One region of the Brevibacillus sp. NRS-1366 genome, then DNA from elsewhere that is predicted to be linked to it. Evidence: riboswitches for the same ligand, from Rfam matches in the RefSeq annotation. Region 1 holds a riboswitch; the other holds the start of a gene.
What was found. Region 1 has a riboswitch for cyclic di-AMP ahead of ACIFQN_RS24835 (ABC transporter ATP-binding protein). Riboswitches for the same ligand answer to the same signal wherever they lie in the genome.

Region 2: another riboswitch for cyclic di-AMP. It lies ahead of ACIFQN_RS33720 (C40 family peptidase); the one in region 1 lies ahead of ACIFQN_RS24835 (ABC transporter ATP-binding protein).

Annotation. Positions count from the first base shown of each region.
Region 1 is NZ_JBITPN010000036.1:100,359-104,270, forward strand. It holds gene ACIFQN_RS24820 (MurR/RpiR family transcriptional regulator) at 1-27, opposite strand, end outside; gene ACIFQN_RS24825 (sigma 54-interacting transcriptional regulator) at 103-348, shown strand; gene ACIFQN_RS24830 (AEC family transporter) at 440-1,333, shown strand; cyclic di-AMP (ydaO/yuaA leader) riboswitch at 1,535-1,667, shown strand; partial or broken gene ACIFQN_RS24835 (ABC transporter ATP-binding protein) at 1,878-2,603, shown strand; gene ACIFQN_RS24840 (ABC transporter permease) at 2,682-3,332, shown strand; gene ACIFQN_RS24845 (osmoprotectant ABC transporter substrate-binding protein) at 3,348-3,912, shown strand, end outside.
Region 2 is NZ_JBITPN010000061.1:59,971-63,882, reverse strand. It holds gene ACIFQN_RS33735 (class I SAM-dependent methyltransferase) at 1-302, opposite strand, end outside; gene ACIFQN_RS33730 (PspA/IM30 family protein) at 395-1,096, opposite strand; gene ACIFQN_RS33725 (LiaF transmembrane domain-containing protein) at 1,187-1,591, opposite strand; cyclic di-AMP (ydaO/yuaA leader) riboswitch at 1,898-2,035, shown strand; gene ACIFQN_RS33720 (C40 family peptidase) at 2,043-2,570, shown strand; gene ACIFQN_RS33715 (response regulator transcription factor) at 2,789-3,508, shown strand; gene ACIFQN_RS33710 (sensor histidine kinase) at 3,509-3,912, shown strand, end outside.

The DNA of each region.
Region 1 (3,912 bases):
TAAGTGTTGAAATGTCTTAGTTATCATAGACATCCTCCTTTCCTCTAATAGAATTTTATACTTCATTTAATATATATTAAAAAAATTTTAACTCCATATCAACTGAAATTTTTAAAACGGTTTTTAAGTTCCCAGCGAGTAGTTCGAGAGGGCCATAATGGAACGATCTTCTTGGATGAGATCGGAGACCTGACGCTGCATTTGCTGCAAAAGCTTTTGTGGACGCTTGAATACAGGGAGGTGGAGCGTGTCGGTGGTGTTACCCCTTCTTCTGCTCAGTCCTGTCGTATTCCGCCTGACAAATCAATTTTTTGCGTGCCAAGAAAGAATCGAAGGCAAGGCGGATAATATAGGCAGTAGTGTGATAATTCCGCATTTTTCTGGGTACCTCTGCTATACTATTCATGGTAGTGAATGTTTAGGGAAGTAGGTATTCATTATGATTTTTCTAGAAGTCATTTTTCCTGTCTTGCTGATTTTTCTTAGCGGCTATATTTTACAGCGCATTTTCAAGCTGGATCTCATGCCGATCTCTACGCTGGCGATCTACATTTTGACGACTGCACTTGTTTTTCGCACGTTTTATAAAACACAGCTCGATTTGCAATTATTTTACATTGTCATTATTTCGATGCTCCTGTTAGGTGCGCTGATCCTCATCACACTATTGACAGCGCGCTGGTTTCACTATGACAAGCAGCAGGAAAGCGCACTGATGCTGTCGACGGCATTCATGAACAGCGGGAATTACGGGACACCGATCATTCTTTTTGCTTATGGCGATGCGGGGTTTACGTATGCCGTACAGATCATGGTGCTTCATTCCATCATCATGGGCGTGTTCGGCGTTTATTTTGCCTCTAGAGGCGGCGGCGGGGTCGGTACGGCATTCAAGGCTATTTTCAAGCAGCCGTCCAACTATGCTGTCGTGCTTGCAGTTTTGCTCCAACAATGGAATGTGGTCATCCCGGATAGCTACTATCAGGCGATTGACCTCGTAGCACAGGCGGCAATCCCTGTCATTATGCTCATTCTCGGTATGCAGCTGGCGAATGTATCGGCGAGTACATTTGAGTGGCAGGGCCTTAGCGCAGCGAGTGTAATCCGATTAGTCGCTTCTCCTGTGCTGGCCTATTTGATTTGTTTGTTCTTCCCGATTGATCCACTTTTGCAAAAGGTTATCGTGATTTTGGCTGCGATGCCATCTGCCGCGACGACCGCGATTTACGCGATTCAGTTTAATATGCGGCCGCAATTTGTCTCCAGCAGTGTCTTGGTCACGACGGTAATCAGTGTCGGGACATTAACATTTTTGCTAAACCTTTTGCACTAGCTGGTAGGTCAGAAGGGAACATAAAACAGGGATCATCGGGGACCTAATTGCCAGCATAAGGCAGGATGTGGAAGGATTCATACGAATAGGACCAGTTATTACGGTAAACTGGCTCTGACCACATGAGAACGGTTCATATCACGAATTTTCAAAATTGTTGTTGTGCTAAGTAAATGATAAGCTTGTTGTATCGCCAAATAATTACATACCGGGCCTAGTTCCGTCTCAGGCGGAAACGGGGGAACCATTTTTGGGGTTAATTCTGTGCATACAGAAGGGATGCTACCTGCCATCCTACCCGTCAGCTAACCTCGTCGGCTAAAGCAGAATCTGCATACAAATTCTTTCCATCCGCTTATTTGCGTGCGAAAGACTGTAGCTCACTTTGGGCAATAGTCTGCATGGAATAAAGCTAATTTTCTTATACTTGTATGTTCGAGATTAGTCGACTCATTTGCTTGTGTCCGGAAATGGCCTTTCTGACGCAAGGGGTGTGTCGACTTTTTTCTGTTCATAAATAAAGAATGAAGAAGGAGTGTTGCGAATGATTTCCTTTCACAACGTGGAAAAGAGCATCGGGGATGTATCCATTATCAAAGGAATGGATCTTCAGATCGAGGCAGGAGAACTGTTTGTTCTAATCGGTCCCAGCGGTTGTGGAAAGACGACAACGATGAAGATGATTAATCGGCTGATTGAACCCTCTGCTGGAAGGATTGAGGTTAACGGGGCGGATATCTCCAAAGCCGATCCCGTGGAGCTGCGCCGCAATATTGGCTATGTGATCCAGCAGATTGGGTTATTTCCGCATATGACCATTGGGCAAAATGTAGCGTTGGTCCCAAAACTCAAAAAAATGGAGAAAGCTCAGTACGAAAAAAAGGTAGATGAGCTGCTGTACATGGTAGGGCTGGAGCCAAAGGTGTTCAAGGACCGCTATCCGGCGGAATTAAGCGGAGGGCAGCAGCAGCGGGTGGGTGTCATTCGGGCGATGGCTGCAGATCCTCCGATTATTTTGATGGATGAACCCTTCAGCGCACTTGACCCGATCAGCAGGGAACAATTGCAGGATGAGCTTGTCCGTTTGCAGCGAACAATCAAGAAAACGATCGTCTTCGTGACGCATGATATGGATGAGGCGATCAAGATTTCTGATCGAATCTGCATCATGAATAACGGCTCTGTCGCTCAGCTGGATACGCCCAACCGTTTGCTTCAGCGTCCTGCCAGTGATTTTGTAGCTGATTTTATCGGGGTCAAGAGGCTGCGAAAAGTCCAGGAGCTGCATGTGCAAGGTCCAAAAAATGCGCTCCCCCGGTGGAGTATTTCATAAAAGCGGGGTGTTGGAATGAGTGAATTCTTTCAATTTTTAATGGAGAGACATGAACAAATCTTGTCCTTGATTTGGGAGCATACCTACATTTCCTTGACTGCTGTTATTGCAGGTTTTTTAATCGCGGTTCCACTAGGCATCATACTGACACGGACAGAAAAGCTGAACAAATATGTGATCGGCTTTGTAAATATATTGCAGACCATTCCTAGTCTCGCGCTCCTGGGACTCATGATTCCGCTGCTCGGGATTGGTGTCTTGCCTGCGATTGTTGCCTTGTTCCTCTATTCTCTATTGCCTATGCTGCGCAACACGTTCACAGGCATTCGAGAGGTAGACCCGGCCTTAAAAGAAGCGGCGAGAGGAATGGGCATGACGAGCCTGCAAATCCTGTTTAAAGTCGAGTTGCCTCTTGCCATTTCGATTATTATGGGCGGATTTCGCACGGCAACTATCTTTACGATTAGCTGGGCTACACTTGCCGCTGTCATTGGAGGCGGGGGACTTGGCTATCTCGTTTTCACCGGTTTAGGAGTTGCAAATGATAGCATGCTTTTGACAGGAGCGTTGGCAACGGCTTTGCTCGCGACCATTGCTGATGTTATTACGCAGAAAATTCAGAAACTATGTACGCCCAGAGGCTTGAAGAGCAAGCGGGCAAACTGAGGGGGAAGCACACGAATGAGATATAGATGGATGAGTATCATGGTTATGGCTGTCCTATCAGCATTACTCGTAGCAGGATGCGGCGGAGGAGGTAACGTCGTCAAAATCGGGCATCAGGCTACTTCGGAGCAGACGATTATCGCACACATGCTGAAGCAGTTGATCGAGGCGAATTCGGATATAAAGACCGAGCTGGTCGGCGGCCTCGGTGGAACACCGGTAGTGCTCAAAGCCATGCAAAACAACGATATCCAGATTTCTGCCATTCGCTATGTCGGGACAGATATCACCAGCAGCTTGGGACTAAATGAGTTTAGCAAGGACCCGCAGGAAGCTTTTGATCTGGTGAAAAAAGGAGTTGCCGAAAAGTTTGACCAGATGTGGTTTCCGTCTTATGGATTTGATAATACCTACATCTTTACCGTTCGCAAGGATATAGCTGAGAAATACAACCTGAAAAAAATCTCCGATCTGGCCGCGCACGCAAAAGAGATGAATATGGCTTCCGATGCACCGTGGCTCGAGCGTACGAATGACGGATATCCCGCTTTCAAAAAAGAATATGGCTTTGCATTTGGCA
Region 2 (3,912 bases), on a different contig from region 1:
AAGTATTCTCTCAGTCTCGTTGCTTCCTCCCTGATCGGTATATCGGGAAATCGGGAATGCAGCATCGTCCGAAACTGAGAATCGCGCTCCACAAGCACGTAGTGGGTATCGGGACGTATGTTTTGATAGATCGCGTGAGTAAAAGCACCCGTGCCAGGACCCAGCTCCAGAATCACGTCAGTTGAATCCCAATTGATGCCGCCGAGCATGCGTGCGCTTAAAAAACGTGAGCTGGGAATAACGCTGCCGACGCGTCCAGGTTCAGCGATAAACCGTCGCAAAAAGACCAAGAAGTCTACCAAGAATTGTACCTCCTAGGGGAAAAGCAGCCTGATATCCAGGCTGCCTAATTGCCACACTCTATTCTACACCCAGTCCCCTAGTTCCTGTCCAATTAGGATTGCTCAGGTTTCTGGACCGGTGTTTTTTTCTCTTGCAAGGATGCTTTGATATTGGCGAGTTCCATATCCAAATCGTCTTTTTCCAGCTCTGACAAAGCGTTCTCCCAGCCATGTCCCACATTGGATCCTCGCCATTGTCCACTCATTTGCGCTTCTGCTTCCATGCGCATTACTTTTTCTTCCATTCGTGCAAAACCACGACCTGCTGTCTGGTTGCCAATTCCGACAACCGCGTGATTCACCTGTTTTTGCGTACGGGCTACCTGGGCACGTGCCATCAACGTGAACTTTTTCGCACGCATTTTATAGAACTCTTCTTTCAGCTCAGCAAGCTTTTCCCGCATTTGAGCGGCAGCCTCAGAAGCCGACAAGTAGAGGGTTTCGTATTCTGCTGCACGTCCTTCATACTGCTTTTTGTCTGCCAGAGCGCGGCGAGCAAGCTCGTCTTCTCCCTCAGTCAAAGCCAGCTTAACCTGACGATCCCGTTTTTCGATGAGAGCGTTGGCCTCATCCAATTGCTGGCGGAATTTCTTTTCCAAAGCAACTTGACGCGCTACGGCCACTTCCACCTGTCCGATTTCAACTTCCATGTCACGCATGTATTGGTTCAGCATAACTACCGGGTCTTCCATCGAATCCAAGGCATCATTCACCGAAGCTACTGTCAAGTCACGCAAACGTCTAAAGATACTCATTTTTATTTCCTCCTCATCATATCACATCGTTTAGTTTCATCCAAAAGCTCATTCGACAAAGATCTTTTCAGTGCATGTTCAAAAAGTTCTTTACGGCTGGCGTCTAGTCACACTTTTTTCCCAGTCATCTAGCGAGTCTTCCTTTAAAATTCCTTTTGCCCACTGGCGCTCCCAAGCTTTGGGTGCTTCTTTTGGTTCAGGCTGGGGACGTAAGAGGCGATATCCTAAATAGATCACCCCGATGGCTAGAATGCTGTGAAACAACAGATGTAGTTTCCCAAACAGCATTAGTAGCCCGAACAGGAAGACGAGTACTCCCCAAAAGCGGGACCCCGAGCTACCCATTACCTTGCGAGCCCCATACAGCATGATTACTACGGGAATCAACACGCCAATCAAATCACCGCTATCGATTCCCAACTGGTCCAAGAGAACAAGGCCGCCAATCAGCAGCAGAACCAGCCCGAGCAGTATCTTTCCAGACCGTTCGCTCATCTTTTGCTTACCTCCAATCGCCATTTATGTGGTGCAGGTCGACCTTATGGCTTTATTGTATCCCCAAGCGTAGGCTCCCCATAACGGGCGAGCGGTTGGTTTTTCCCTCCGTCCTTGGACGGAGAACGTTTCCTGCCCAAATCGGACGAGCTGATGGGGCGGACTATGCCGAATGAGAGCTTACATTTCCCAGCCAAAACGTTACGCCATCAGACAAAATATTGTGGCGGAATTGTGAACAAACCATCGAAAAAGAGGAAATATTGGACAACCGTAGAATCTCTGTTGAGTATGCGTGTAAAAAAACATCGAAAATAGCCGAGTTCCGCCTGGCGGAAACGGGGGAACCATGTTTTTGGGGTGAATGGCTGTGTATCACGGCAGTCTAGGGAGTCCTTTCGACCGAACCCTTCAGCTAACCTCGTAGGCTCAATGAGAGGAGCAGTTTCTTTTGCGCAAGTTGGTAGTATCTTTATTTATGGCTGGATTGCTGGCGATGGGGGCCGGCGCTGCACAAGCTGCAGAGAGTACATCCCTAACTGATGTAGTTAGCGATCTGTACGGTGTCCCTTACAAATCGTCGGGCATGTCCAAAAAGGGCTTTGACTGCTCCGGTTTCACACGCTACGTATTTGATGCGTTAGGTGTAGAGCTGCCGCACAATTCTGCTGCTCAATATGAAGTGGGAGAGACAGTTGCCAAGAAAGATCTTCAACCAGGCGATCTTGTCTTCTTCAACACAAATGGGCGCAGCATTTCACACGTAGGCATCTACATCGGGAACGGCACATTCGTGCACTCGGAAACTGGTCGTGGAGTCGTCAACACCAAGTTGAACGATCCCTACTACTGGAGCAAGCGTTATGTTGGTGCCAAGCGCGTCAGCACACCTGTTCTAGAAGCAAAGGCTGAAGCTCCGAAAAAGGAAAAAGCGGTGCAAGCTGCATCGTTGCCGGAAGATCAAGCAACTCAAAAGTAGTTCGGCAAAAAAATAAGAGCCAGGGACTTCGCGTCTCTGGCTTTTTCTGACGAAATTTAGTACCTGGTGTCAAGAGGTGACCTTACTTATAAGTATATGCTGATGAATCGGGGTATACTTGCCTTCTTCCGGTCAAAGCATGTTATGATAGACAAGGGTAAATCGTAATTTACTTATTACTTACTTCCTTATTAATAGAAGTAACTGGGGGTATACCGGTGAAGGATCACATCTTAATTGTTGATGACAATCTGGAGATTATTGAACTGCTTGAAGATATATTGGAAAACGAAGGCTTTCAGGTGTCCTCTGCCGAGAATGGCGAAGATGCGCTCAAACTATTAAACCAGGGTCATCGTCCGAATCTGATCTTGCTCGATATCATGATGCCCAATATGAGCGGCTACGAGCTTTGTTCGCAAATTCGCCGGGAGTGGGATTTGCCGATCCTGTTTCTTTCCGCGAAAGGAAAAGCGGTGGACAAGGTCGTCGGCTTTGAAATCGGGGCAGATGATTACATTACCAAGCCATTTGACACAGAAGAGCTGCTTGCCCGTATCCGTGCCCATTTGCGCCGCTACGAGCGCATTCGCAAGCATACGGAGGAGGCGCCGGATAAGGAATCGGCCAACTCGCCGATTACGGTACTGAAATTCAAGGATCTCGAAATTCATAAAGAAACCTATTCCGTCTATGTCAGCAATGAAAAGATCGAGCTGTCTACCAAGGAATTTCAATTGCTTACGTTTTTAGCGGAAAATGCCGGTATCGTGTTTACGCGCGAGCAAATCTACGATCGGGTCTGGGGCTATGGCTACGGCTCTCTCAATACCGTGACCGTTCACATCAAAAACCTGCGCGAAAAACTGGAAACGAATCGCCAGTTCATCAAAACACAATGGGGGACAGGCTACGTATTCATTGGGGAGAAGCTATAAATGAGTTTGCGCAATAAACTGTTTCTCTCGTTTATCGCTTTGATTACGCTCAATATCCTTTTATTTAAATTCGTCTTCCAGGACATCATTGTCGACCAGCTGAAAAATGACCGACACAATCAGTACCAGTATGAAAAGGAAGCAGCGGAAAAAGTGCTACTCAATCAGTTATTGCGCACGAGCAACTTTAAAGATCCCACCGAGCGCCAAGAACTGGAGAAACAACTGCCAGAAGACGTCATGTACCGAATGGTAATCAAGGACGCCAATGGCAATACGATCTACAGCAAAACCTCGCAAGCGTACGATTTAAAAGTTCCCTCGAACAATTCAAACCGAGTAACCCCGAAAAAGAGCGAGCTTAAATCAGTTGCGGAATACCATTTCCAGCAGGAGCCGCCACG